Regions from separate parts of the Actinoallomurus sp. NPDC050550 genome, predicted to be linked through region 2. Evidence: riboswitches for the same ligand, from Rfam matches in the RefSeq annotation. Region 2 holds a riboswitch; the other holds the start of a gene.
The links. Region 2 has a riboswitch for thiamine pyrophosphate ahead of AB0I04_RS20140 (TenA family protein). Riboswitches for the same ligand answer to the same signal wherever they lie in the genome.

Region 1: another riboswitch for thiamine pyrophosphate. It lies ahead of AB0I04_RS10605 (cytosine permease); the one in region 2 lies ahead of AB0I04_RS20140 (TenA family protein).

Annotation. Positions count from the first base shown of each region.
Region 1 covers NZ_JBFAJC010000006.1:58,189-72,516, reverse strand. The annotation lists gene AB0I04_RS10670 (BTAD domain-containing putative transcriptional regulator) at 1-140, opposite strand, end outside; gene AB0I04_RS10665 (SDR family oxidoreductase) at 211-978, opposite strand; gene AB0I04_RS10660 (alpha/beta hydrolase) at 1,059-1,856, opposite strand; gene trxA (thioredoxin) at 1,905-2,219, opposite strand; partial or broken gene AB0I04_RS10650 (MerR family transcriptional regulator) at 2,416-2,595, opposite strand; gene AB0I04_RS10645 (sulfite exporter TauE/SafE family protein) at 2,831-3,586, shown strand; gene AB0I04_RS10640 (CU044_5270 family protein) at 3,680-4,681, opposite strand; gene AB0I04_RS10635 (RNA polymerase sigma factor) at 4,678-5,268, opposite strand; gene AB0I04_RS10630 (alpha/beta fold hydrolase) at 5,371-6,471, opposite strand; gene AB0I04_RS10625 (CapA family protein) at 6,624-7,604, opposite strand; gene AB0I04_RS10620 (DNA-formamidopyrimidine glycosylase family protein) at 7,794-8,654, shown strand; gene AB0I04_RS10615 (SSI family serine proteinase inhibitor) at 8,924-9,415, opposite strand; gene AB0I04_RS10610 (rhodanese-like domain-containing protein) at 9,458-9,796, shown strand; TPP riboswitch at 9,821-9,937, shown strand; gene AB0I04_RS10605 (cytosine permease) at 9,928-11,256, shown strand; gene AB0I04_RS10600 (PAS domain S-box protein) at 11,510-13,375, shown strand; gene AB0I04_RS10595 (ATP-binding protein) at 13,547-14,014, shown strand; gene AB0I04_RS10590 (hypothetical protein) at 14,011-14,328, opposite strand, start outside.
Region 2 covers NZ_JBFAJC010000013.1:147,670-161,997, forward strand. The annotation lists gene AB0I04_RS20125 (carbohydrate-binding protein) at 1-606, opposite strand, end outside; gene AB0I04_RS20130 (ROK family transcriptional regulator) at 776-1,960, shown strand; gene AB0I04_RS20135 (GNAT family N-acetyltransferase) at 2,245-2,691, shown strand; TPP riboswitch at 2,802-2,900, shown strand; gene AB0I04_RS20140 (TenA family protein) at 2,962-3,642, shown strand; gene AB0I04_RS20145 (hypothetical protein) at 4,060-7,062, shown strand; gene AB0I04_RS20150 (GDSL-type esterase/lipase family protein) at 7,088-8,203, shown strand; gene AB0I04_RS20155 (acyltransferase) at 8,210-9,448, opposite strand; gene AB0I04_RS20160 (sialidase family protein) at 9,455-10,627, opposite strand; gene AB0I04_RS20165 (ATP-binding cassette domain-containing protein) at 10,633-12,024, opposite strand; gene AB0I04_RS20170 (ABC transporter permease) at 12,027-12,923, opposite strand; gene AB0I04_RS20175 (glycosyltransferase) at 12,920-14,328, opposite strand, start outside.

The DNA.
Region 1 (14,328 bases), on a different contig from region 2:
CCCAGCCGGTCGGCCGACACGACCTCACCGGGGCGTACGAGCAGCAGGGTCAGCAGCGCGCGGCGGGCCGGCCCGCCCAGCGGAACCTCGGCTCCGTCATCGCGCCACGCCCGGGTCTCGCCGAGGATTCCGAACCGCATGCCGGTGATTATCCACCGGTGCCCGTAATGCCGGGATGGCCGCTGAGGGCGGGCCGGTCGGGTTCGCTCATCAGGGGGCGATCGGGCCGAGGTAGGTCCCGCCCGAGACGTCGATGGTCTGGCCCGTCACCCACCGCCCCTGCGGGCCCGCCAGGAACCCGACGACGTCGGCGACGTCCTCCGGCTCCCCGAGCCGCCCGAGCGCCGTGATCGCCTCGAGTCCGGCGACCATCTCGGGGATCGAGGTGTAGCCCGCGGTCATGTCGGTCCGCACCGCGCCGGGCGCGACCGTGTTCACGGTGATGCCGCGCCGGCCGAGCTCGTTGGCCAGCGATGGCGCCATCGACTCCAGGGCAGCCTTGCTGATCGTGTAGCCGATCTGCGTGGAGACCGCGAACCGGCTGGCCGTCGAGCCCATGTTGATGACGCGGCCGCCGTCGTTCAGCAGCGGCAGCGCGCGCTGGACCACGAAGAACGGAGTGGTGACGTTGATCGTGAGCACTCGGTCGAGTTCTTCGGGGGTGATCTGCGCGATCGGGCTGACCGAGCTGATGCCCGCGTTGTTGACGAGGATGTCCAGCCCACGTCCCGCCAGCCCCGCGGTCAGGCCCTCGAACAGCCGGTCCACGGCGCCGTCGTCGCCGAACCGCGCCCGGACGGTGAACGCCCGGCCGCCCGCCTCCTCGATCCGAGCCACGGTCTCCTTGGCCGCCGCGTCGTTGCCGCCGTAGTGGACGGCGACCAGCGCGCCCTCGGCCGCCAGCCGCAGCGCGACCGCCCGGCCGATCCCCCGCGAGCCACCCGTCACCAGCGCCGTCTTGCCGGTCAGTATCCCCATCGCCCTGCTCCTCACTCAGCGGCCGGTCCTCGGTGGATCCGGCGATGGGGCAACAGTGGCGGGGACCCCTCACCGCCCGCTCACCGCGCGCTCACCGCGTCGAGCCAGTCGCCGAACAGCGCGTGGACCGTGCCGGGACGGTCCAGGTGGACGTTGTGGCCGGCGCCGTCGAGGACGGCGTACGTCATGCGCGGATAGTGCTCCAGGAGAGCCTGCTGGTCCCGCCAGCCGACCAGGTGGTCCTGACGCCCCGTCACCAGGAGATGAGGGCCGTCGTGGGTGGTGAAGCGGGTCTCCGGCGTGACGGACAGCATGAGAGCCGTGGCGAGGTCTTCGGCGTCGCCGCGGTGATGGGCGCGGAGGCCGGGCAGCACGTGGTCGCGGAAGGCGACCCACCCCTCGGTGGTCTGCCAGAGGGCGACGTCGGCGAAGGTGGCGCGGTCGTCCGGGTCGAGTGACGCCAGCAGCTCGTCGTCGCGGGCGAGGACCTGCCGTAGGGGAAGGTCGCGCCGCCCGGCGGGCCGGATGGCCGGTGCGAGCAGGCACATGCCGATCACCTGCTCGCCGAGCTCGGCGACGACGTGGCGGGCCAGCTGCCCGCCGAAGGAGATGCCGGCGATCGCGAACGGCTCCGAGCCGACGGCCTCGCCGATGAAGGTCATCAGCTCCGCCGCCACGGCGTCGGCCGTGGCCGGGCCCCGCAGGCGGGGCGACCGGCCGTGGGCGGGCAGGTCGACGTACAACCGGCGCCAGCCCGCCCGGCCGGTGAACGCCGCCTCGAGGGGGAGCAGAAGCCGGTGGTCGATCGTGAACCCGTGCACCATCAGGATCGGGGTGCCATCGCCGAACCCGACGTGGTGGAGCGTCTCAGCCGTCATGGCGGCACTGTGCAAGGTTCACATCAGTGTGAGGGTCAACCGCTCACCTCAGAGGTGGCCGGCCAGGTCGGCGAGGAGGCGGCGCTTGGAACGGGCGCCCATGATCTGCTGGACCACCTGGCCGTCTCGGTAGAGGTTCAGCGTGGGGAAGCCCATGACGCCGTACCGCTCCACGATCTCCGGGTTCTCGTCACCGTTGATCTTGGCGATCCGGAGGCGGTCGCCGTACTCCGTCTCGATCTGCTCCAGGATCGGAGCGATCATCTTGCACGGAGGGCACCAATCCGCCCAGAAGTCGACCAGTATCGGCGTCTCGCCGCGGAGTACGTGCTCGTCGAAGTTCTCGCTGGTCAGCGTGATCATCTGTTCCCTCCGGGAAAAGGGCGCAGCCCGGGCAGGCCCGCGCCAGTTGGTCGGCCACGTCGATCCGCCGCGTGATCAGGCCGCGGATCTCGGCGTCGATCTCGGCGAGCTTGCGCCGGTAGACGGCGACCGACTCCGGGCAGGCGGAACCCGTCGACTGGCCCGACCGCAGGCAGTCCACGAACGGCCGGGCGTCCTCCAGCGTGAAACCCGCCGTCAGCAGCGAGCGGATCTCCACCACCAGGCGGAGGTCCGACTCGTCGTACTCCCGGTAGCCGTTCGCGGCACGGCGCGCGGGGAGCAGCCCCTGCTGCTCGTAGTAGCGGAGCGCCCGCGTGCTCACCCCGGCCCGCTCGGCCAGCTCACCGATCCGCACCGGTTCCTCCCTGATCCGTGGCCGTCAGCGACGGTAACCCTTCACACCGGCGTCAAGGTCAAGCCGCCCGGTGCCCGGATCGTACGCGGGTGGCCGCCCGTATCGACATATGAGACAACTGTCTTGTATAGCAAGATGGGGTCTAGAGTCGAGAGCCATGAGATCCCCCGTTCGCCGGGCGCTTGTGGGCGTCGGCTTGGTCGTCCTCGTCGCGGGATGCGGCGCCGTGTTCATGATGTCCAGCCGCCCCTGGGCGATGGTGGCGGTGCTCGCGGCGGGGATAGCGGCCGGCACCATCAACGCGATCGTCGGATCGGGATCATTGATCACCTTCCCGACGCTGCTCGCTGTGGGCCTGCCCCCCATCACCGCGAACGTCTCGAACAACATCGGCCTCGTCCCTGGCGGGGTCACCGGAGTCCTGGGATACCGCGCCGAGCTCGAGGGGCAGCGCGGCCGCCTCGCCCGGCTGGCTCCTGCCTCGGTGCTGGGTTCGCTGCTCGGCGGGTTGCTGCTGCTGAACCTGCCCGAACAGGCGTTCACCACCGTCGTCACCGTGCTGATCGGGCTGTCCTGCGTCATGGTCCTCATCCAGCCCAGGCTCAGCCGATGGCTGTCCGACCGGCCCCGGCGCGCGCACGGCGGACCATGGCTCCTGCTGGGCGTGTTCGCCGCCGGTGTCTACGGGGGTTACTTCGGTGCGGCTCAAGGCGTGCTGCTGGTCGGCCTGCTCGGCATCTTCCTCGACGAGCACCTGCAACGGGTCAACGCGGCCAAGAACGCCCTCACCCTGCTGGTGAACGCCACGGCGGCCGTGCTGTACATCCTGGTCGCCAAGGTCGACTGGCGGGCCGTGGCGCTCGTGGCGCTGGGGTCGATGGTCGGCGGCTACCTCGGCGCGCGTCTGGGACGCCGGCTCCCGGCGCCGATCCTGCGCGGCGTGATCGTCTGCGTGGGCGTGGTGGCGATCGTCAAACTCGTCTCCGGTTGACCGCGCACCGATGCCCTGTGCGGGCGAGGCGTCCGCCTCGCCCGCACAGGGCATCGGTGATCACTGCTTCAGGCCGTAGGCGTGGATGACAGGTCAGGGGCGCTGGCCCGGCCGGTCGACGATCGTCGGGGTGGCGTGCGTCTCGAGGTTGAGGATGGCACCCTTCTTGATCGTCGACCTGCCGTCCAGGGCCGTGGACGCGTGGTCCTTGACGGCGATGTCGCGCTCGCCGAGATAGGCGTACGTCTTGGGATCGATGAGGATCTCCACGAACAGGTAGCCCTCCTCGACGCGTCCCACCGCGATGGCCGGGCGTCCCTCCAGGTCGACGGTGTTCTTCCGCAGCGTGACACCGGAGATGCGGGCGATCGCCCGGTAGACCGCCGCCACGACCTTGGGCGGTGCAACGCCGTTCCGCAGGATGGCGCAGTACTGGCCGTAGAGCGCGGCTGCCCGCTCCTCCGCGTTTTTCGGTTTCATGCCGCCGATGAACTCGTGGGAGGCGACCCAGGCGTCGAGGGCCGCCGGGTCGGTCGGCAGGGCGGCGAGCAGCGGATAGTTGTGCTTCCAGAGCTGATTGCCGTTCTCGATCCGGAGCTTCCCGTCGCCGTACTGGCCCTCCTGCGTCCGGGCGATCTGTGTGCCGTCGGCACGCCACCACGTGCGCTCGACGAACTTCACGAGCGGCGTCTTCGGGGTGTTCACGCGGGTTCCGATCGCGGGAAAGCGCTGGTGGGACTCCACGTAGATCCATTGGTCCGGGCGGGGCGCGAACGGCCGGGAATCCGCGGCGCTGGCCGCGCGCTTCAGCACGTCCTCGGCATTGGCGACCGGGCCGGCGGGGATGATGGGGATCACCGGGCGCGGATGGCCGTGACCATCGGTGCCGCCGACGTTCTGCGCGATCGTGACACCGGCGGCGATCGCGACCGCGAGGGCGCCGACGACGCCCGCACGGGGCAGCCGGAACGGCCGGCGCGACGGCGTCGTCGCCGGGACACCCTGGGCGGCGGCGAGGAGGCGGCGACGCCCTTCGATCACCGCTGTGGAGGCGGGCGGCGGGACCTCGGCGCACATGCGCTCGAGCTCGTTCATGGGTGAACTCCTTCTCCGACGATCCGAGGGTCGGTGCCGCCGAGCGCGTCGCGGGTCTTCTTACGGGCCCGGTTGAGCCGGGAGTGGACGGTGCCCTTGGCGATGCCGAGGGCGGAGGCGATCTCGTCGGCGGACAGGCCGCCGGCAGCGGTGAGCAGCAGGACGTCGCGCTGTCCGCGTGGCAGCCTGGCGAGCGCCGCCGCGAGTTCGCGGCGTATGCCCTGCGCGCTGACGCGCTCGGTGACGCGCTCGCTCGGGGACTCGATCGCCGGGTCGACGCCGGTCTTGGCGATGAGCCGCCAGAAGCGGTCCTCCGCCCGGTGGTGCCGTCCGACCAGGTGGGTGGCGATGCCGTAGAGCCAGGGCCGGGCGTTCGAGAACGCCAGGTCGTAGCGGGCCCGCTGCCGGAAGGCGATCAGGAACGTCTCGGCCATCAGATCGTCGGCCTCGTCGCGGCCGAGCCGCCGGGCGAGGTACCGGTGGATCGTCGTGTGATGCCGGTCGTACAGGGCCGCGAACCGCTCCGGTTCGCGCAGCGAGGCCTCGATCACCTCGGCGTCCGTCTCGGCGCCCGCCTCGGCTCTCACGGGCTTCTCGTCTCGGTCATGCGACCCTCTCGGGTGGGGGATGTCACCTGTTGTTGCCGCGGCCGGTGACGCCGCTTCCCCGAGCGTCGCGTACGGGACGGATCAGCTCCTCCGGCGGCCCTTCTCCCGGCGTGCGGCGCGCCCTCCGAGCAGGGGCTTGCGCTCAGGACGGAGGCGCGGGGCCGGGTCCTGGCCGTTGACGACGGTGGGCTCGGCGGGCGGTTCGAGGCCAGTGGCGCGCCGGAGGAGAGCCCACAGGTGCCGGTTGACGTCGGCGGCGCGTTCGAGGGTCAGCAGGTGCCCGGCGCCGGGGATCACCGCGAGCTCGGCGCCGGGGATCTCGGCGGCGAGGGCCTCGGCGTGCCGTACGGGCGTGATCAGGTCCCGGTCGCCGACCATGACGAGCACGGGCACGCGCCCGAGCGCGGGCAGCGCGGCCCGTTTGTCGTACGCGATGAGCTCCTTGTAGAAGTCGGCGATCACCTCGATGGGGACGGAGCTCATCAGCCGGGTGGTGACCTCGGCGACCTCCTTCGACACGCGGGCGCCGAACAGGTACGACCGGGTCAGCACGAAGGACATCCCGCCGAGCGGCAGCCGGGCCGCGTCCACGAGCCGGGCCTGGTGGCGGAGCGTGGTCAGCGCGACGGGGACCATGCGGTGCAGGACGCGGGCCGTGCGCTCCGGCAGCCCGATCGTCACGGAGGACAGGTCGCCGGAGGAGGTCGCGGCGAGGAGCACGCCGACGATCCGCTCGCCGAACAGCTCCGGATGCGCCTCGGCGAGCCCGAGGATCGCCATGCCGCCCATCGAGTGGCCGACCAGGACGACCGGCCCCTCCCGCGCGGCCGCCTCGAGCACCGAGTACAGATCGCGGCCCAGCTGGTCGATGGTGGCGTTCGGCGGATCCCCCCAGCCGGATCGGCCGTGCCCGCGGAGGTCCCAGAGCACGGCGCGGGCCCGGCCGGCCAGCGCGTCCCGCTGGACGTGCCAGCTGGTGGAGTTGAGCAGGAACCCGTGGCAGAAGACGACGGTCACCCTGGCGTCGGCGGCCTCCTGTACCTCGACGTGCAGCCGGACGCCGTCATCCGCGGTGATCGTCGGCGTCCGGAGATCCGGCTGCCCCGCGTTCGGCCCCGCCCCGTCGGGAGATCCGTCTGGCCACCAGGTGCCCAGCACCTTGGTGATTTCCGTGAACGACATGGCCACCTCCGCCCGTTGCCGCTCCCAGTTGTTTACGGTGGCCCCTAACTCCAGTTTGGGTCATGGTGGAGGCATCGTCAAAGAGCGGGGCCGGATCGACGCAGCTCACGGCGTTGACGGAGGCGCCGTCCGGTACCAGGGCTGCTCTCCGGTCATCCGTCCGGTACGGGGGCTGCCACGGCGAGTCGTCCGTCCTCCTCCTCGGTGACGGTGGTGCCGAACGCGGCGCAGGCGGCGGCGAACCGCTTGTGGATCCAGGCGTGGTCGGCGCCGGTGGCGAGACGGGTACGGACGTACTCGAGCGTCAGCGGGACGGCGGTGAGCCCGGCGATCCGACGCCCCTCCAGTTTCACGTGGAACATGAGACCCAGATCGTTTCGCAATACCGGGTCCACGGCGTAGTCGTCGATGAGGTCGCCGAGGTCGTACAGGACGCGGCCGCCCACGCCGTGGAAGACATGCGCGGAGTGCCCGGCGACCAGCGTCGCCCCGGCGTCGACCAGCGCCCGCGCCGCCGCCCGTATGTACCGGAGGGGCTCGGTGGTCATGTTCGGGCCCCAGTGCGCCAGGACGAGCACGAGGACCCCGTCGGCGGACAGCGCGCGGATCCGGTCGGTGAGCCAGGCCGGGACCCCGTGGCGCAGGTCGGCGTACGCGACCCCGGGCCGGTCGGCGCAGGCGGCGAAGTCGGGCGGATGGTCGGTGACGCCGAGGACGGCCACACGCGCGTCCCCGAGGTCGAAGAGGGCGGGTTCGCGCGCCCGCGGCAGGTCGGGCCCCGCACCGACGGCCCGGATGCCTGCGTGGGCCAGGTGCGCGAGCGTGTCCGTCAGAGCCTCGTGGCCGTAGTCCAGCGCGTGGTTGTTGGCCAGCGTCACACCGTCGATCCCCAGGTCGGTGAGGGTGTCGACGGCTCGCGGCGGGGCGCGGAAGTGGAACGGTTTACCGGGGGCCGGCCAGGGCCGGCCGCGCGCGGACACGCAGCACTCGAGATTGATCAGCGACAGGTCGGCGGAACGGAACATCCGCCGCACCTCGTCGGCGAACAGCCCGTACGGCCCGGACACGGCGATTCGCTCCGCGACCCCGCGTCCCAGCATCGTGTCGCCGCCCAGGGCGACGGTGATGGCCACGCCGGACTCCCCCCATCAGGATCGCCGTGCGGGCTGCGCCCGGCCAAGGGCCGAAGGTCCCGCCCGACGGTCGAGGCACAGTTCTCCCGGGCGGCCTGGCCGCGATGTTTCGGGTGGCCCGGCGGCGATGTTTCCGGTGGCCTGGCGGCGATCGTCCACAGCCTGTGGACGGAGCCGTACCCTGGGACCATGCCGGAGCTGCCGGAGGTGGAGTCCCTCGCCGCCTTCCTGCGCGAGCACGCCGTCGGGCGGGCGATCGCGCGGATCGACGTGGCCGCCATCTCGTCGCTGAAGACGTACGATCCGCCGATCACCGCGCTGAACGGCCTGACCGTCACCGGGGTCGCACGCCACGGAAAGTTCATCGACCTGGACGTCGACGGCCTGCACCTGGTCATCCACCTGGCCCGCGCGGGCTGGCTGCGCTGGAAGGACGCGTTGCCGCCGGCGCCGCCCCGGCCGGGCAAGGGCCCGCTGGCCCTCCGGGTGCACCTCGACGACGGATCCGGGTTCGACCTGACCGAGGCGGGCACCCAGAAGAGGCTCGCGGTCTACGTCGTGCGCGGCGCCGCGGAGGTCCCGGGTGTCGCCTCGCTCGGCCCCGACCCGCTCACCGACGGCTTCACCGTGGACACGCTGAAGGGCATCCTCGAAGGCCGGCGCACCCAGATCAAGGGACTGCTGCGCGACCAGAGCGTGATCGCCGGCATCGGCAACGCCTACTCCGACGAGGTCCTGCACGTGGCGCGGATGTCGCCGTTCAAGCTGGCGGCGAGCTTCACGGACGAGGACGTCGCGACGCTGTACGACGCGATCGTCCGCACGCTCGGCGATGCCGTCGAGCGCTCCCGCGGCCTGGCGGCCAAGGACCTCAAGGGCGAGAAGAAGGAGGGCCTGCGGGTGCACGGCCGGGCAGGTCAGAAGTGCCCGGTGTGCGGCGACACGATCAGAGAGGTGTCGTTCGCGGACTCCGCCCTGCAGTACTGCCCGACCTGCCAGACGGGCGGCAAGCCCTTGGCCGACCGCCGGATGTCCCGCCTGCTCAAGTAGGCCGCGCGCGGCGAGCGGCGACTCCATCCGGGTGGGGACACCCTCCTGGTCGCCGCCGCCGAAGGTGACGCGCGGCCGGTCCTCGGCGACGCGAGCGACGCATTCGGGCGTGCACAGCGCCATGGCACGGTCGCCGTGGACCGCGTTCGGCGGATGGCCACCGGCCTGGTGGGCCGCTGCCGTCAGCGGGTGGTCACCCCTCCTGGCGGGCCGCCGTCGACCGTGTCAGCGGACGGCCGCGGCCCTGCCGGAGCGTCGGAGGCCCGTGCTCAGCGGACCGGCGGGTGCGGGCCGAACAGCAGGCCCAGGGTGCCCCACCGCTTGATCTCGCAGCCGTTCTTGCGGCTGAACGTCGAGTCGACCTTCTTGCCGTTCCAGGTGCCCGTGACCGTGGCGGTCTCGGGGCCGCCGTAGATCTGGGTGCACATCACGTTCTTGGGCGTCGGCGCGAACGGGTCCTTGCCCGCCGCGCCCGCCGTGGCGAGCGCCGCGCACGCCTCCTTGGCCTTGGCCAGGTCGCCGCCGACGGGGTCGCAGGTGAGCGTCCGCGTCTTGGCCTGCGACGTCTGCGACTCGCGCACGGTGATGGTCAGCCGGGTCTTTCCCGCCTGGCCCGGCGCCGATGATCCAGGGGTGGACGGCCCGCTCGGCTTGACCGTCGCGTTGTCCTGCCCGCTGCCGCAACCGCCCAGCAACAGGGCGGCGGCGATGCCGGGGATGGCGACGGCCGCTGGTCCCAGTCTGGTTAGAGATTGCCTCATGACGATTCGACGCCGGGCGCCGGCTCGTGGTTCCGTGGACTTGTGAATGCTTTCAGGGACCAGGTTCCCGCAGTTGAGGTCGCCAAGGTTCCGGACGACGCATACCTCCTGGACGTGCGCGAACTGGACGAGTGGAAGGCCGGGCACGCGCCTCGTGCGATCCACATCCCCCTCAGCCAGCTCGGCGCCCGCGCGTCCGAGGTGCCCACCGGCGAGGACGTCTTCGTCATCTGCCGGTCGGGGGCGCGATCGGCGTCGGTGGTCGCGGCTTTCAACAACGCCGGCTGGAAGACCGCGAACGTCTCGGGCGGCATGCACGCCTGGGTCGCGGCGGGCCGTCCGATGGTCAGTGAATCGGGCAGCGAGCCATACGTCGCCTGACGAGGTACATTAACGGCGGAAAAGTTCAGACCTCGCGGGAGCTCGGGCGACGACCGGGCTGAGAGGGCGGCTACGCACGTGCCGCCGACCGCTCGAACCTGACCGGGTAATGCCGGCGTAGGGAGTGTGCCTTGAGCACTGCCGTCGACGAACGTCCCCTCGACAACGAGGCCCCGTACACCCTCGACCAGCCCGCTCCCAAGGTCCTCAGTTTCTGGGACCAGAGTGCCTTCTGGGCCAACCTGGGCGTGAGCCTCCTCGCCTTCTCCGGCGCCTACTCGGTGCTCGCGCCGGACGCCCAGGGCAACCCTCGGCTCCCCATCGTCGCGGGGATCGTCGCCATGGTCGTCGGCACCGTGATCGGCGGGATCATGCTCGGCCTGGCGGCCGTGTCCGGCACCCGTGCCGGCGTCCCGGCGATGATGCTGCTGCGCGGCCTGTTCGGCACGCGCCTCTCGTACGTCCCCACCCTGATGAACATCCTGCAGATGATCGGCTGGGGCACCTTCGAGCTGGTCACGATCGCGGGCGCGGCCAAGGAACTCGTCGGCGGCGGCCCGCACTGGGCGTACGTCATCGTCGCGGGCGTGGTCACGACCGTGCTGACCATCTGGCCGCTCGGCTCGGTCCGGGTCCTGCGCCGGTACGTCACGGCGGCGGTCGTCCTGGCCCTCGCCTACTTCTATGTGCAGCTCGTCCGCCAGCCTCTGCCGAACCTCACCCATGGGTCGTGGAGCCACTTCTGGATCGGCGCGGACGCCGCGCTGGCCGTCTCCATCTCCTGGGTGCCCATGGCGGCCGACTACACGCGGCACTCCCGCTCCGAGCGGGCGTCGTTCGGCGCCGCGAGCGTGGCGTACGGGCTGACGCAGGTCGTCGCGTACGTCCTGGGCCTGCTGGCGCTCGCCCTGGTCGCCGGCGACTCGTCCAAGGTGTTCGGCCCGTTCCAGCACGTCGCCCTCGGCACGCTGTTCTTCGCGGTGTTCGTCCTGCGCGAGGTCGACCAGTCGTTCGCGAACGTCTACTCGACCGCGGTCTCGATCCAGAACCTCGTGCCCCGCGTGGACCGGCGGCTGCTCACCATCGCGCTGGGTGCCCTGACGACGCTGCTCGCCCTCGTCCTGAACATGAACAACTACTCGGGCTTCCTCACGCTGATCGGGTCGGTGTTCGTGCCGATGCTCGGCGTGCTGGCCGTGGACTTCTTCTGCTTCACCGGGCGGCGCGGCTGGGACGTCTCCGACCGGGCGCCCGCCCGCTGGGGGATGGTCGTCGCGTGGGCGGCGGGCATCGCGACGTACCAGCTCATCAACCCCGGTCAGGTCGGATGGTGGTCGCGGATGTGGACGCACGCGCAGAGCGCGCTGCACTTCACTCCGGCGGACTGGATGAGCGCCTCGCTCCTGTCCTTCGCCGTCGCGGCGGCGGTCACCGGCGCGATCGGTCTCATTCGCCGATGACCAGGGAGGTCGGTCGGGGTGGCCGGGAGGTCGGTCGGGGCGAGCTGGTCGTGGCTAGCTGGTCGGGGGGAAGACGGCAAATCGCACGTCACGGCGTCGTCGCGCCCGTCATGATGGGGGTACGGAGTGGCGGGAGGCGATCACGATGGCGCAGTGTGATCACGACTGGGTGCAGACGGCGCCCAACCAGAAACGATGCCGCAAGTGTGGATTGGTGCTGACCTTCGCATAGGGACGCGGTGCGGGTGGCACTATGGGCCGCGTGAGCTCGTCTGACGCGATGATGCGTGCGGCTGTGGACTCCTCCGCCGACGCGATGATCGCGTTGGGGGCCGACCTGACCGTCCGGCTGTGGAACCCTGCCGCCGAGCGGATGTTCGGCTGGACGGCGGATGAGGTGCTGGGCCGGCCGATGCGCATCGTCCCCGAGGAGCACACCGCGGAGCACCGCGCCGTGCTCGAACGCGTCCGCGAGGGCGGTCACATCTCGTTCCTCACCCGGCGACTGCACCGCGACGGCCGGCTGATCGACACCCGGGCGGTCGCCAGCGCCATGCGCGGCGAGGACGGTGAGTTCCTCGGCTGGGTCGGCCTCTACCGCCCGGTGCGGGAGGACGAGGCCGTTCAGCACCAGACCGCCGAGCGCATCCGTCTCGTGCGGCGGCTCAACGACGTGGTGGCCGACCTCAACACCGAGCTGGAGCTTCCCGCGGTCCTCGACCGCGTCACGTCGGGTCTTATCGAGCTCACCGGCGCGGACGCGGCCGGCTTCGTCGTCATCGAGCAGGCCACCAACACCCTGCGGCTGGTCAGCATGACCGGGCTGCCCCGGCGGCTGCGCGGGGCGACCGCCGACCTCCGCTCCAGCCTCGTCGGCGAGCTGCTGCGCTCCGGCCGCACCGTCATGCTGGCCACGGCCGACACGCGCAGCCTCAGCGACCTGATCTGGTCCGAGCTCGACGGCCTGCACACGATCGCCGTGGGCATCTCGAACGTTCAGGGCAGCCCGTACGGCGCGTTGTACGCCCTGTTCTCCCGGCGCAAGGCGGGCCACATCGAGCTGGAGCTCCTCGAGCTGTTCGCCGGGCACGCCGGTGTCGTCCTCGGCAACGCCATGAACTACGCCGAGGTGGTCCGGCAGCGCAGGCACGAGCGGGCGGTGATCGAGGCCAGCGCGGACGGCATCGCGGTGCTCGACCGCGACGGCGTCGTCCAGCGGTGGAATCCCGCGGCGCACGCGATCACCGGCCTCGCCTCCGAGGACGTCATCGGCCGGCCGCTGCCGTTCGCGCTGCCCGCTCCGGGCGGCGAGTCGACGATCCAGCTGGAGTCCGGCACCTGGTTGAACGTCCTGCACACCGAGATCGAGGGCCACGACGAGGTGGTCGTCGACTTCCGCGACGTCACCGAGGCCAAGTCCCTCGAAGCGGCCAAGGACCTCTTCCTGTCCATGACCAGCCACGAGCTGCGCACGCCGATCACGGTCGTGCAGGGATTCGCCAAGACGCTGGTCGACCGGTGGGAGAAGCTCGACGAGGCCGACCGGCGGCGCGCGGTCGCGACGATCGCCGACCGCGCGGACGCCCTCGGCCGTCTCGTCGACAACCTGCTGTACTCCCGCGCGGTGCCGGACGGGCTGAGCGTCACGAGCGAGCCGTTCGACCTGGGGCGGCTGCTGCGCGGCGCGGCGTACGGCTTCCGCGGCGTGTCCGAGCGTCACCTGGTCGAGCTGGAGATCGCCGAGGACCTGCCGCCGGCTCTCGGCGACTCCATGGCGACGGACATCATCGTCGGTCAGCTGCTGGAGAACGCCGTGAAGTACTCACCGGAGGGCGGCGTGATCACGGTCCGTGCGGGCGTCGACGGCGACGCCATCGTGGTGATGGTGGAGGACGACGGGATCGGGATCGCCGCCGGCGACCGCGAGCGCGTCTTCGAGCGTTTCGTCCAGGGCGAGGCGGGGGACCGCCGTCGTTTCGGGGGCCTTGGACTCGGGCTGTACATCGTGCGCCGGCTGGCCCGCGCGCAGCAGGGCGACGTCTCCGCGCACCCGCGCGCGGACGGGCTGGGAGGCACCTGCATGCGGTTTACCCTCCCCCGTTTTGGTGACTCTGTGTGACAGTTCATACTGGTGCATACCGCGCAAATGGGCTGATCTTCGCAGCGTGGCGGAGGTCACAGTTACACGTGGTGTTGGTAACAGATTCCTGTGGCGCGGTTTCCGCGTTTTTTAAGCGGGCATTTCGGTTGTAACCGGGGTGACCACGTAACGGGGAGTATCCGGGAGCCAGTGCCCGGGGAGGTGAGGGTGTCGAGCGTCGTGTTCCTGCCACATGCGCCGTCCAGCGTCTCGGACGTGCGAAAGCGCCTGTGCGCCGACCTGCTCGCGTCCGGTGTGTACGAAGAGGTCGCGGACGACGCGGCCGTCATCATCAGCGAGCTCATCAGTAACGCGCTGCGTCACGCACGCCCTCTGCCGTCCGGGGACATCCGGGTGTCCTGGAGCCATGACGGCGACCTCATCCAACTGGCCGTCAGCGACGGCGGCTCGATGACCGAGCCGCGCCGGACGCGTGCCGCCCTGTCCTCACTCGGTGGCCGTGGGCTCGGCATCGTCGAGACGCTCTCGGAAGGCTGGGGTGTCTCCCATGAGGACGACGGCACCACCGTCTGGGCCAGCCTCCGTGCCACCCAGCCGACCAACGGCCACCACCTGCCCGGGATCCACCCGATGAAGATCGCCTTCGACCATTCCTAAAGACTGAGCATGAGTTGCGCGTGCTCGGCCGGACGCTCCGAACGGTGTTGAGCGTCCTGGTCGCCCGCTTTCGCTCCGTGTCCGGGCGGCACGGATCGTGTCCGTGGTCCCGGGATACAGGGGCGGGGTTCCTCACGCCTCGGGACTGCCGGTGCGGCCTGGGCGGTCCGATGCCCCTGCTCATCGCTCTGGTGAGCAGGGGGCGGTGTCGTCCGTCGCCGGATCGGGTGTCCCAGGGCGCGTCGTCCGATCGCCACCGCCGCCGCATCGTGGCGGGTGGCTTTTCTGTTCTTGCTGGTGAGGGGTTTTTGCCA
Region 2 (14,328 bases):
GACGCCTGCGGAGACGGTACTGGTCAGCGCGCCGTTCACGAACTTCACGACGCCGGTTGTGAAGTTCGAGGCGGGAGAGAGCATGTAGCCGCTGTGGGAGGCGTCGAACGCCAGGTACGGGCTGAAGCCCGGATCGCCCGGGGCGTCGAGCCGGCGTCCCGCGAAGCAGCCGTTGAAGCTCTCGTTGTGCGGCAGCGAGGGCCGGGACGACAGCGCGGGGAACGGATCGGCGTTGGCCGCCGCCTGCCGGTACGTGGTGCTGAAGAGCACCACCGGTCTGTTGTCGTAGGTCCGGATGCCGCTGCTCCGCGCCGCCCCGCCGGCCGTGTAGTCGAAGTCGGTCTCGTGGTAGACGCCGACACGATCCCGGCCGGTGACGGTTTTGATGTTGCTCGCGGAGGCGCCGACCGAACCACCGAAGTGGTAGCGCGGTGCACTGGTGTCGATGGTGTAACCGCCGTCGGCGCGCACCGTCACCGTGGCGCCCGCCGTGGGCGTGGCGGCGTCGGCCGGTTCTGGGGCGAGCGCCAGGCTCACCGGGAGGGTGACCGCGAGCGCGCAGGCGACTGCGCTGCGCCGAAGGGATCTTCGTACTGGCTTGCTCATGGGCTCTCCAGGGGTCGGGGTTCTGCATCCCCTCGGCTGCGCGCATATGGGGTTTTTGTGAAGTTAAAACGCGATTTATGCCGTGTCAACAGACTGATAGGCGCCGCATTTGGCCTTATTATGCTGAGTACGTGACAAAATTGGTGAACCCGCATGGGTGGGGGGCGCCATGAGCGCAGCCAGGCCTCGATCGCACCGCGCCTACAACCTCGACCGCGTGGTCGCGGCGGTACGTGAGCGCGGATCGGTCACCCGGGCGGATCTTGAGCGGATGACCGAGCTGTCGCGCGCGACCGTGGCCGTGCTGGTCGCGCGGCTGATCGACGACGGCGTCCTGCGCGAGTTGCCCGCAGCCGAGAAAGCGGGGACGGGTCCGGGCCGGCCGCCCGCCCGGCTGGCGCTGACCGAGTCGGCTGGCCTCGTCGCCGGCATGGCCTTCGGGCACGGCGACCTCCGGATCGCGGTGGCGACATTGTCAGGCGACGTCGCTGCCGAGCGCTACGTACGGCTCGCGGTGGACAACTCCGTGGGCGCGGCCCTCGACACCGCTGCCAGTGAATTGGGCGGAATATTGCGCGAAATCGGCCATCCGAGAGAGGACATAAACAACGTCGTCCTCGGCCTGCCCGCCCCGCTCGACCGGCGCACCGGCCGTGTGCTGGTCAACAACATCCTGCCCGGATGGGTCGACCTGGATCCCGCAGCCGGCCTCGAAGAGCGGGTCCGTCGGCCGGTGTTCATGGAGAACGCCGTCAACCTCGGCGCCGTCGGCGAGCTGACCTACGGAGCGGGCGCCGGCGTACGCGACCTGGTGTTCGTCAAGGTCTCGACCGGCGTCGGTGCCGGGCTGATCTTCGATGGACGCCTGTACCGGGGCGTCAGCGGCTACGCGGGCGAACTGGGCCACGTGCAGGTCGAAGCGAACGGTCTGCTGTGCCGGTGCGGCAGCCGCGGCTGCCTGGAGACGCTGGTCTCGACGCCGAACATCATCGCCGCCCTCCAGCCGATGCACGCGGACCCGCTCACCATCGCCGACGTGATCCGGCTGCTGGAGGCGGGAGACTCGGGAGCCGTCCGTGTCGTCGGCGACGCAGGACGGACCATCGGCCGGACGCTGGCCGACATGTGCAACGTGCTCAACCCCGAGGTGATCATCGTTGGCGGCGAACTCGGCCTGCCGAACGGCGTGCTCGCCGACGGCATCCGCGAGATGATCACGCGCTACGCCCAGCCGGGGGTGGCCCGGGCGGTGACCGTGACAACCGGGACCCTGGACAACCACGCCGAACTCCTCGGCGCGATCGCTCTCGCCGTCCGCCGCACCGGCAGCTCGACCGCACCAGCGCTGGGATGACGAGCCGTTGTCGACCGGGCCGGGAGAGTTCAGGCGGCGTGGCATGATGCCCGATTCACCGACGGACATTTGCCGGCACAGACTCGTCCACTGACCTTCTTGTAACGGCCTCCGAGTCGGTCACTGGTCCTTCGCTTTCGCCGTGAAGTGGCCGTGTTCCGGAAGACCGCTCGTCTTTACGCTCGGACGCCTGGGCCTGTCCTCGTCGCAGGCCGTATGTAGTCGCAGGCCGTATGGAGGGAGCGTCCGCCGACCCTCGGCCCGCTCGACCTGACAGGAGACCGATGATCACCATCCGCAAACTCATTCCGTCCGACAGGGCCGCCTGGGAGGGCCTGTTTCGCGGATACATCGACTTCTACGAGCGCGTGGAACCCGCCGAGATGTACGAGCAGGCGTGGCACGAGTTCCTGGCGGACACGCGCATGCACGCCCTCTGCGCGACGCTGGACGGCCGGCTCGTCGGCATCGTGCACTTCCTCGCTCACGCCAGCACGTCGTTGCCCGACGCCGACGTCTGCTACCTGCAGGACCTGTTCACCGCGCCGGAAGCCCGCGGCATGGGCGTTGGACGTGCCCTGATCGCGGCCGTGACCGACTGGGCCAAGGCCCACGACTGCGCCCGGGTGTACTGGCACACCCACGAGTCGAACGCGACGGCGCGGCGCCTGTACGACAAGGTGGCGGAGAACCGCGGCTTCATCCAGTACCGGATCGACCTGCCGCGCTAGGTTCTGTCCAACGGTCCGGTGGCGACGACTGGTGCAAGAAGGCCCGGTGACGGCGACCGCTCTCGGGCGTCGCGGCGGGTGGTCATGACCGGCCGGTTGTTGTTACGGTCGGCGGTGACGCGGGGTGCCCAGGACGTATCCGGGCTGAGATCACACCCGTCGAACCTGATCTAGTTCGGACTAGCGAAGGGACGTCACCGGTGACCGGAGCTCTCCTGGTGTTGCTCGAACGTCCTCGCCTCGCCGTCCGGTGACCGCTGAGAGGAACCGATGTTCTGCGACGACGTGTGGAAGCGCTCGACCCGCCTGATCCGCGCGATCCACGAGCACCCGTTCAACACCACCCTTAGCGCGGGCACGCTGGACCGTGAGCGGTTCGCGTTCTACATCGTGCAGGACGCCCGCTATCTGGAGGCGTTCTCCCGGGCGCTCGCGGTCGCGTCCGCACGGGCCACCGACACCAACGACGCGGTCTTCTTCGCCGAGAGCGCGCACGCCGCGCTGGCGGCGGAGCGTACGCTGCACGCCGGCTACATCGAGGAGTTCGGCCTGACCGCCGACGACCTCGCAGGCATCGACACCTCGCCCACCTGCCTCGGCTATTCGTCCTTCCTCCAGGCGACGGCCCTCTCCGACCCGTACCCGGTGCTCGCGGCGGCGGTGCTGCCCTGCTTCTGGGTCTACCAGGACGTCGGCACGGCCCTGCTCGAGAACACGGCAGGCGTCGAGGACCACCCCTACCGCGCCTGGATCGCGACCTACTCCGACCCGGCCTTCGCCGAAGCCACCGCACGCGCCAAGGACATCACCGACCGGCTGGCGGCGACGACCGACGCGACGACACGAGAGGGCATGGCCCGCGCCTTCTTCCGCGCCACCGAATACGAGTGGATGTTCTGGGACAGCGCCTGGCACCGCGAAACCTGGCCCACCGCCGAATGGCTGGGGTAGCTCACTTCGGTAGGGCTTATCACCCCTATCCGAGGAGCTCCCCCACGTCCGGCGCCACACATCCGCTGTCTGCGCGCCGACGCCCATACTGCGAACGTGGTCCAGCTGATCTTCCGGAGGCAAAGCCAGTGCATCCAATACCTGAATTAGCCATGCACGAAGATCCCGGTGCGCATCTTTCACTGAATCACACCACCTAGATCAAGGCATCCGATCCGGCCGCCGACACTTCACCTAGGGGCTCACACTTCCCCCGCGTAAATTCGCGATAAAGGTCCGGACGGACCTTAACATCGACAAGATCGCCAGCAATAGCACCCGCTCTGCAACCCGTCCGGATGCCGACAGAGGAAACCGGCGCCGAGTGCACCCACATGACCGCTTTGTCCCGATAAGATTCGCGCAACGACGCTCTGCGTGGAGCTCGGGTTGGGGGTCGCCCTCGCGGCGATGGACGGGAAGGTGCACGTGGCCGGGCAGAAGACGCCGGACGACGATCCGAACACGGAGCCTCCGGACGACGATCCGAACACGGAGCCTCCGGCCGACGACGAGTGGTCGTCTCCTCCCCCGCCGCCTCCGACCTGGGGGCCGGATCCGGCTCAGCCGCCGCTGCCGCCCTGGACCATTCCCGTCCCGCCGTCGTACGGCGCCGCGCCGCCGGGCCTGCCCGGTTCGCCGCCGTACGAGCCTCCGCCGGAGAGCGCTCCGGGGCTACCGCCCTACGGCTCACCGCCGCAGGAGACCGAGGAGCCGGCGCCGCGCGACGCGACGTGGCAGGAGCCGCCGGAGACCCAGGAATGGGCTCCGCAGCCACAGGCCGACCCGTGGCGGATCCCGCCGCAGCCGGTGTGGGACCCGGCGGCGGAACCCTCCCCTGCCGTGCCTCCGCCCTCGTACGGACCGGGCGAGCAGGAGCCACCGCGCTTCCCGGCGTACGACGCGGGCGGGGCGGACCAACCGACCGCCCTGGACCTGCCGCCGTCCGCGATGGTGCCGCGGTCCACCCCACGGCCGCCTGTCCCTCCCGGACGCGACCCACGAACCTCGGGTGAGAACACCACTGTCCGGTTCGACGAACCGTGGCGCACGGAGACACCCCGCCGGTCGGGCCGCCGGGTGCGTCTGCGGCCGGTCCTCATCGGCATCGCGGGCGTCGTCGTCGCAGGTCTGGTCGCCGCCGGGGTCTACGTTCTCACCGGTGACGAGAAGAGCGCGCCGAAGATGCCGGCCGCCCAGCTGGCTGCTCGGCTGTTCGCCGCCGACCCACAGGCCAGGACCGATGGGCGGGACCAGGAACTGCTCGGGGTCGCGTCGTCGGGCTCGATCGTGGTCGCCATCGGCGGAGAGGCCGACACGGCGGATTATCGTGCGGAGTTCCTCGTCTCCACCGACGGCGGGCGTACCTTCCGGCTCGGCGGTCTGAAGACGGCCGACGGGACGGAGCCCGCGTACGGCGACGTCCCGCGGGTGATCGCCGGTTCGGGTGGTTCCTGGGTCGCCCTCGGAAGCTCTCACACCGGGACGGCGGTTTGGACCAGTCGTGACGGGAGCGCCTGGATCCGGCAGCCCGACGTGGCGGGTGCGGCGTTCGGCCGCGATCGGGTCGCGCGGGTCGCGAAGACGGCGAGTGGGTTCGTCGCCATCGGCGACACCTCGCAGAAGGGCGACTACAGCGACGCGGTGCCCGTCGTCTGGCTGTCGTCGGACGGCCGGAACTGGGAGCGGCTCGGCAACGACCAGCTCAAGATGTCGCTGTCCGGGGGGCCGCTGACCCTGGTCGACGTGGCGGCGGTGGGCAACACCGCGCTCGTCTACGGCTGGACGACCGACGGCAAGGGCCAGGTCGTCAAGGACGCCGTGTGGCGGTCCGCCGACGGTGGACGGTCCTGGGAGCCGGTCGACGTGCCGCACCCGAAGGGCACGGCCGGTCCGGGCGTCGCCATCGCGGCCACCCCGTCCGGTTTCGTCGCCGGTCGTAACGCGAGTGGCAAGTCGGAGCGGTACGGCGTGGTGATGACGTCCGCCGACGGCAGGCAGTGGCAGACCGCCGGAGAGATCCACCTGCCCGGCTTCGGCGGTCTCCAGCGGCTGGCCGGATCCGACCGTGGCGTGGCCGCCCTCATCGGCGGCGACAAGAAGGTGCTGCTGGCGCGCAGCGCGGACGGACGGTCCTGGCAGAACGCCGGAGAGGTGCCGGCGCCGCCGAGCGTCGCGATCCAGGGTATGGCCGTGACCGCCGGCGCGACGATCGTCGCCGGCCGCGATAATAACGACGCGCAGGACGCCAACGCGGTGCTCGCGGTCCGCGATCCCGTGGGGCAGGAGATCGCGGTCGATCCCACCCGGATCGCCGGAGCGGTCCAGAGCGACCAGGCGCTGACGTCGGTCGCGACGGGGTCGCGGCTCAGCGTCGTCGCGGGCAGCACGAACGGGGACGCCGCGGTCTGGACGTCGGCCGACGGCAGGAGATGGAGCCGTGCCCAGGGGCAGGTGTTCGCCCGGCCGGGCCCGCAGCGTCTCATCAGCGTCGTCTCCGGGAACGCGGGCTGGCTCGCCGTCGGATTCGACGCGGCCCGTCCTCTCGTCGTCGCCTCCGACGACGGCACGACCTGGCGGGCCGCCGATGGCGGAGGCGCGTTCGCGGTGAAGGGCGTCGATCATGTGGCCACGTACGCGGCGACGGTCGGCCCGGCGGGTTACGTGGTCGTCGGCGAATCCGGTCTCTCCGCGGCGACGTGGCATTCGTCGGATCTGAAGGCATGGGATCGCGGCGGCGGCGCGGACCTTCAAGGCGGTCAGAACGCCAATCGCTGGATGCGCGGTGTGGTCGGCGGTTCGTTCGGATACGTCGCGGTCGGTGGCCTCAGCGACCCGTCGGTCAAGGACGCCCCATCGGGCAGGCCGGCCGCTTGGACCTCGCCCGACGGCAAGAAGTGGACGCTCCACCGGATACCGCTTCCCTCCGGTTCGCTCGAGGGGTGGTTCGACAAGGTCGCCGCCGTCGGCAACGTGATCATCGCCGCGGGGTCCGCCGCGACGAACTCCGGCCGTGTCGCCTTCGCGTTCGTGTCGGCCGACGGCGGGTCATCGTGGCAGGAGGTCCGATTGCCGGCCGCCGGCCCGGCCGGCCCCGACTCGAGCGACCGGAATTCCCTCGTCACCGCCGCGACCGCCACGCCCCGGGGATTCGTCGTCACCGGCGCCGTCGGGCGGCTTGGGCGGTCCGACGTCGTCCTGTGGACGTCCCGGGACGGACGCTCCTGGACCGCGGAGACACCCCAGGGAACCGGTCTGTCCGGCCGGGGCGACCAGTGGCTCACCGGGATGACCCCGTTGGGCGCCGACCTCCTCGCCGTCGGGGTGAGCGCGGATCACCGCGGTGAGCAGCCGACGCTGTGGCGGAGGCCGTTGCCATGAGGGTTCCGCACGAGGTCGCACGGTCGTGAGCGGCCGGCTCCAGGCCGCCCTGGCGGCCGTGACGAGCGCATGCCTGCTCGTCACGGCCACGGCGTGCGTGGAGGCGAGGTCGCGGGCCACGACGGATCCCCGGCGTGCCGTCACGATCGCGCCGTCCAGACCGCCGCTCCGGGTGATGCCGCTCGGGGACTCCATCACCGATGGCCTGCTGACGCTCGGCGGTTACCGCAGCGACCTGTGGCAGTACATGACGGCCGACGGGATGTCGGTCGACTTCGTCGGATCGCGCTCGAACGGGCCCGCGCAGCTGGGCGACCGCGCCGAGGAAGGCCACCCGGGGTGGCGGATCCACCAGCTCGCCGTGCACGTACGAGCGTGGCTGCGGACCTACCGCCCCGACGTCGTGCTGCTGCACATCGGCACGAACGACGTGATCCAGCGCAGTGCGCTGCCGCAGGCTCCGGCCCGGCTCGCCGCGCTGGTGGACCTCATCACCGGGACACTGCCGAACGCGCAGGTGTACGTGGCGACGATCGTCCCGCTGGCCGATCCGGTGGGTGATGGCCTGGCCCGGCGGTACAACGCGGCGATCCCGGGGATCGTCGCGGCGCGGGTCGCGCACGGCCGGCATGTCCATCTCGTCGACATGCACGCGGCGCTCACGAAGACCGACCTGTCCGCCGATGGTGTTCATCCGAGCGACGGCGGCTACTCGAAGATGGCGGCGCGCTGGTACACGGCGTTGACGGGCACTCCGATGACACGGTGGGAGGCGGAGACGCCGGCGTACGCGACGATCGGCAATGGGGAACGGCTGACGACGCCGCGGGCGTCGGGCAACGGCAAGGCCGGCTATCTCGCCGCGCCGGGAAGCTATCTGGAGTTCGCGCTTCCGCTGCCGAGCGGCGGCCGGTACCGGATCTACGTACGCGCCGCCGACGGCATGAGCACGCCGTGCGACCAGTCGCTCTCGGTCAACGGCCGGCCGCAGGGGCGGTTGGTCTACCTCCCGTACGGCTGGGACCAGTGGACGATCACCGCCGTCGACGTGTCACTGAACGCGGGCCGGAACACCGTGCGGTTCAGCCGGGACACCTGCAGCGCGGAGATCGACGCGATCGATCTGGCGCCCGTCCGATGACGCCGCTCAGGAGGACGGGAGCTCGGCGCCGTCCGCCGGAGGTCGCTCCGTCGGCGCCGGCTCTTCGCGGCGCGTGCCGTCCGTTTCGGGAAGGCCGCCCCGCCGGATCTGCGCAAGCGCCGCCTTCAGGCGACCACGTAGGACGCGCTGCGCGGGCACTTCGACGAGCCGGTGGATCAGGTACGCCGACACGAGCGCGACGGCGATCAGCACGCCGAGCACGGCCCAGCGGCCCATGTGCGGGTAGAGCCGCGGGACGAGCGTCCGTGAGACCGTCTGGTGGACCAGGTACAGCGGGTAGGTCAGCATCCCTAGGAGCGTGAGACCGCGCCAGCGCAGCCACGCCAGCCGATGCGTGGCGACGAGCGCCATGATCACGAAGACCAGGGTGACGCCGGCCGGAATGACGTACTCCGAGACCCCGGGGACGATGAAGTCGGGGAAGTTGTACTTGACGTCGTAGTAGCAGCCGAGTGCCCAGCTCGCCGCGATGAGCAGCCAGACGATGAGGTTGCCGCCGAACCGGTAGATGAGGAAGAACCCCATTCCGGCGACGAAGAACGGCGCGTACCGCCAGAGGAGCACGACCTTGAGGAAACCGAAGTCGGCCTCCATGGCGAACACGCTGAGCAGGAGCCAGCCGGTCATGAACGCGACGCACCGGCTGTAGGTGATACCGCGCCAGACGAAGAGCGCGATGAGCGCGTAGAAGTGCAGTTCGACATAGAGGGTCCAGTAGACGACCTCCATGCGCTGTGACCCGACGCCTTCCTGCAGCATCGTCAGGTTGGGCAGGAACCGCCTGATCGGCCCGTCGGTACCCGGGCCGAAGGGAACGTAGGAGTGGAACGCGAGGTATGCGGCGAGCGAGAGCACGACGCTCACCCAGTAGGCCGGGAACAACCGCACGACGCGGGACACGGCGAAGTCGCCCACACGGCGGTCCCAGGCGCTCATCAGGATGACGAACCCGCTGATCAGGAAGAACAGCTCGACCCCGAGGAAGCCGAACCGCGTCACCTGGCCGAGACCGGGGAAGATCGTGCGGGCGTTCCCGCCGGGCCACTCCGGCGCGGGCACGCCCGTGAAGTGGTGCAGCATCACGGCGGCCGCGGCCACGAAACGCAGCAGGTCGAGTTCGCGGAGCCGCCCTGCCGGCCGTTTCCGCTCAAGGCTCGCCGGGACCTCGGCGCCGTTCGCGGAGCCGACCGTGTCGTCCTTCGAGGAGCCGTTCGTCGATGGCATGGCGACTCACCTGGTGGCGAAGTAAGGGATGCAGAGCGTCCCGGCCTTGTCCGTAGCGATCTCCAGCACCGAGGTGCCCGTGGCCGCCGGGAGCAGCGCGGAGCTGTAGTTGGGGCAGTACTCGTTCTTCGCGTCGGGTACGGCGACCGGCGCCCTCACCGCACGCCACGTGCCGGTGCCGCCCTTCGTGCCGACGAACAGCGTGCGGCCGTTGCCGGGTGCGGCCCTTCCGTTCGCGTCGACCAGCATCTGCCCGACAAGGAGCAGCGATCCGTCCGGGCGAGGGGCGATCGTCGGGGCGTGCGCGAAGTGCCGGCCGCCGACCGCCGGGCGGGTGCCGAGGGCGGTCTCCGTGCCCCAGCTCCAGCCGTTCGCCGACGTGCGGAGCCGTACCTCGCATTTGTGGGAGCCGCAGAACTCGTAGCTCATCGCGTAGTGGCCGTTCGGCAGGCGGCGTACGACGGGCATGCCGGGACGCTCGGCCTTGGCGGCGAGGGTGACGGTGTTCGCCGGGGCGCTCCACTTCCGGCCGTCGGTGGAGCGGACGCGGACGATCTTCTGGCTGTGCCGGGAGTCGGTCTCGTCGGAGTAGAACGCGACGAGCCTGCCGTCCGAGGAGACGGTGAGCTCTGGCTCCCAGAGGCCGCCCGTGTTCTTGGCCTTGGCGATGGTGGACAGGTAGGTCCAGGTACGGCCGTGGTCGAGGCTGCGCCACAGCCCGATGGTCATGCGACGGTTCGGCTTGACGCTCCTGCCGAAGGAGGCGGCCCACAGGAGGGTGCCGGCCGGGTTGGCGCCGACCTTCTTCGGCAGCTCGTACAGCGTGCCGCAACACGTGCCCTTGCCGCCGGAGCCGGAAGCGTCGGCGATGGAGCCGATCGGGCGGAATGTCCTCCCGGCGTCGTCGCTCTCGTACACCGACCCGATCCCGGCGTTGCCGGAGAACGTGACGACGCTCGCGATGACACGGCCGTTGGCGGATCCGCTGTGCGCGAGGCGGACCACGCGCGGGTACAGGCCGGTGCCGGTGCGCAGGGGCGTGGCGGCGGCCGGGGCGGCGTTGCCCGCTCCGACGGCCCGCTGCTCGCCCGAGCCGGTGGCGGCCACCGCCGCGCCCGCGCCGCCGAGGAGCAGCGCGCCGGCCGCCGCGTACACCGTGATCCGTCGCCTCTTGTCCATGGGGGTCATTGCTCCGTTATCCGTACGATGACCTGCTCGTTGTCGCGCGTGTATCCCTCGTAGCGGAACCGCAGGCCGGTCTCCTCGACGTACTCCGTCCAGGCGCGGTACTCGTGCTCGCGCCAGCCGGGATAGCCGAAGAACTCGTCGAAGACGATGACGCTGCCGGGCCGCAGGCGAGGGCCGGCGTGGCGCAGGACGGTCCGTGTCGAGGAGTACAGGTCGGCGTCGACGTGGAGGAAGGCGACCGGTTCGGGGTGCTCGTCGAGGAAGCCGGGGAGCGTGTCCTCGAACAGCCCGACGACGAGTTCGGCCCCGAGCACCTCGGGCGGCTCGTCGACGGCGAAGGTGCCCGCCGGGAAGCCCTCCCGCCAGTCCTCGGGAAGCCCCTGGAAGGAGTCGAACCCGAAGACGTTCTTGCCGCGGGCGGCGGTGATGGTCCGCAGCGTACGGCCGGAGAAGACGCCGAACTCCAGGGCCATGCCCTCCTGGCCCTCGGCGAGGGACAGGGCGTGCTCGAGCGTCGCCTGCGGGTCGGGGAACGCCGGGACCTCGGGCATGATCTCGTCGATCAGCTCGGCGGTCTCGGCCGCCGCGGCCCGCTCCTCCTTGAGCGTGGCGGCGGCCAGTTTGGCCTCCTCGCGGGCCCGCTGGCGGCGCGCGGCGTCGAGCGGGCCGTCCGGCGGGGCGAGGAAGTCGACGGCGTCGGTGATGTCGCCCTCGAACGCCACCCGGCCCTCCCGCAGCACGACGCCCCGTCCGCTGACCTTCTCCAGCGTGCCCATGTCGTGGGAGACGATGACGAGCGTGCGTCCCTCGCCGTGGAGTTCCTCGATGCGCTCCAGGCACTTCTTCTGGAAGGGCGGGTCGCCGACGGACAGGACCTCGTCGACGAGGAAGATGTCCGGTTCGGTGTGGACGGCGACGGAGAAGCCGAGCCGCATGAACATGCCGGAGGAGTAGAACTTCACCTGGGTGTCGAGGAACTTCTCGATCTCGGAGAACGCGACGATCGCGTCGTACTTCGCCTCGGTCTCCGCCTTGCTCATGCCGAGGATCGCGGCGTTGAGGAAGATGTTCTCCCGGCCGGTCAGGTCGGGGTGCAGACCGGCGCCGACCTCGATCAGGCCCGCGACCCGGCCGCGTACGCCCACCGACCCGCCGTCGGGCTGCATCACGCCGGAGATGAGCTTGAGGAGGGTGCTCTTGCCCGAGCCGTTGAGGCCCATGAGAGCCAGCGACTCACCCTGCTCGACGGTCACGGACACCTCGTCGAGCGCCGTGAACCGCTCGGACAGGCTCTGCCGCCGCGCGGCCCGTACGGTCATCTCCTTGATCGAGTGCGCGTGGCGCAGTGTGAAGCGCTTGGTCACGCCGTCGACGACGATCGATTCCATCTCTAGAGCTCCTGGGCGAACCGCCGCTGCAGGCGGAAGAAGACCATCTGCGCCAGCCCCAGCAGCACGACGGCGGCCAGCAGGCTTCCCAGGCCTCGTACGGTCAGGTGGTCGGGGAAGGCGTGCCTGCCGTCGGGGAAGGTCGGGGTGCCGTCGGGCAGGTGGGCCTGGCGGGGGTTGGCGGGCCACCAGAACGCCCGCTGGAACAGCAGCGTGGCCGTTCCGAGCGGGTTGGCGAGGTAGATCTGCAGGCCGAGGCCGTTCCCGGTCGACTCCTGCACCGTCGTCCACGGGTAGATCATCGGGACGGTCCACGGGATGACGATGTTGAGGATGTCGACGACCTGGCCGAAGTCCCGGAAGAACACGTTGATCCCGGCGAACAGCAGACCGAACGCCAGGCCGAGCACGGCCACGATCGCGAAGCCGAGCGCCATCGACCCGAGCCCGAGCGCGGACGGCGTCCAGCCGCCGAGGAGCGCGCCGCCCCACAGGATGGCCAGGCCGGGCAGCATGTGCACCATCGACACGAGCGCCGACGAGGCGGGGAACATCTCGCGCGGCAGATAGATCTTCTGGACGAGCGGCGCGTTCCCGATGACGGACCAGGTGCTGGTGATCAGCGTCTCGGTGAAGAAGCTGATCACCACCATCCCGGAGAACAGGAACACCGGGTAACCGGGGATCGCCTTGCTCATCTTCAGGAAGATGCCGACGACGAAGAAGTAGACCGCGAAGTTGACGGCGGGGCGGACGTATGACCAGCCCAGTCCGAGCAGGGATCCCTGGTAGCGGCTCCGCAGCTCCCGGCGGACCAGGAGACGGAGCAGGTATCGCCGCCGGGCGACCTCGAGCAGACCGCCGCCGCGTCCCGGGGCGGTCAGCGGGGGTGCCGTCATCGCTCCCCCGGCCGTTCCGCCGCCTCGAACGTCTCGCGCCAGCGCTCGGGCGAGGCGAGCTCGGGGATGGCCGCGCGGTAGCGGCGGCTCAGCTCCGGCCACTCGTACGCGAGACGTGCGTGCAGCGCCGTGGCGCGCTGCAGCAGTGCGCGGAATCGCGCCGGATCCCGCTGGTACCAGGCGGCCTTGGTGCCGTCGGCCGAGGTCACCAGTGCGCTGTCGAATCGCGACAGCAGCCACCAGGTCTGGTCGACGTGCGGCACGGTGACCTCGGGATGTCTCTGCGGGAAGGAGTCGACCGGCCGGACGTGCCTGAGCACGCCGCTGAGGGCGGTCTTGACCATCGCCTTCCGCCCTTCCGGAGCGACCGGCTCGCGCCCGCGCTTGGGCGGCCTGCGCCGCTTGACCGTCGGGAACTCGTCGATGTCGGGCTTGGCCAGCGCGTCGGGGAACTCGGCGCGCAGGGCCCGGAGCTCGGCCAGCTTCGTCGTCATCGACTCGTGCAGGTGCTCCGGGCCGAGCAGCACGTCCTCGACGGCGCGCAGCATCAGCTCGACGGTGGAGTACTGCATCGCCAGCGCGTGCTTGGTCGTGATGAACAGGCTCTCCTTGAGCATGTTGCCGCCGCGCTTGTAGGGCGAGTACATGAGCGCGGTGATGACGCGGTTCCGCTCGGTGAAGTAGGCCTGCCAGTCCAGCGTGTCGTCCTTGGAATGCCACGGCACGTGCCAGACCGCCGCCCCCGGGAGCGACACCGTGGGGAACCCCGCCTTCTGGGCGCGGATGCCGTATTCGATGTCGTCCCACTTGATGAAGAACGGCAGCGACAGCCCGACCTTGCGGACCACGTCGACCGGGATGAGGCACATCCACCAGGCGTTGTAGTCGACGTCGACCCGCCGATGCAGCCATGGCGTGCGGCGCAGCGGGTGCTCGGCCAGGTCGTGTCCCAGGAAGGTGTGCGCGGCGGGGGTCATCCACCAGCGGTAGCGGGCGATCGTCTCACCGAAGACGTGCAGCACCGACCGGTGGAAGATGTCCAGCATGTGGCCGCCGACGATCGTCGGGGTCCGGGCGAGGTCGGCGAAGGTGACGGCGCGCAGGATGCCCTCGGGCTCGACGGTCACGTCGTCGTCGAGCAGCAGCACGTAGTCGCTGCGTCCGGCGTCGAGGGTCTCGCTCATCGCCCGGGAGAACCCGCCGGAACCGCCGATGTTGCCCTGGTCGATGAGGCGGAGCCGGTCGCCCAGCGCCTTCGCGGCGGCCGGGAAGTCCGGGTGGTCCTCGACCCGGTTCGTGCCCTGGTCCACGACGTAGATCTCGTCGATGACCTCCAGGACGTCGCTCGCCTCACCCATCGCGGCGAGTTGCTCGACGCAGAACTTCGGCCGGTTGAACGTCGTGA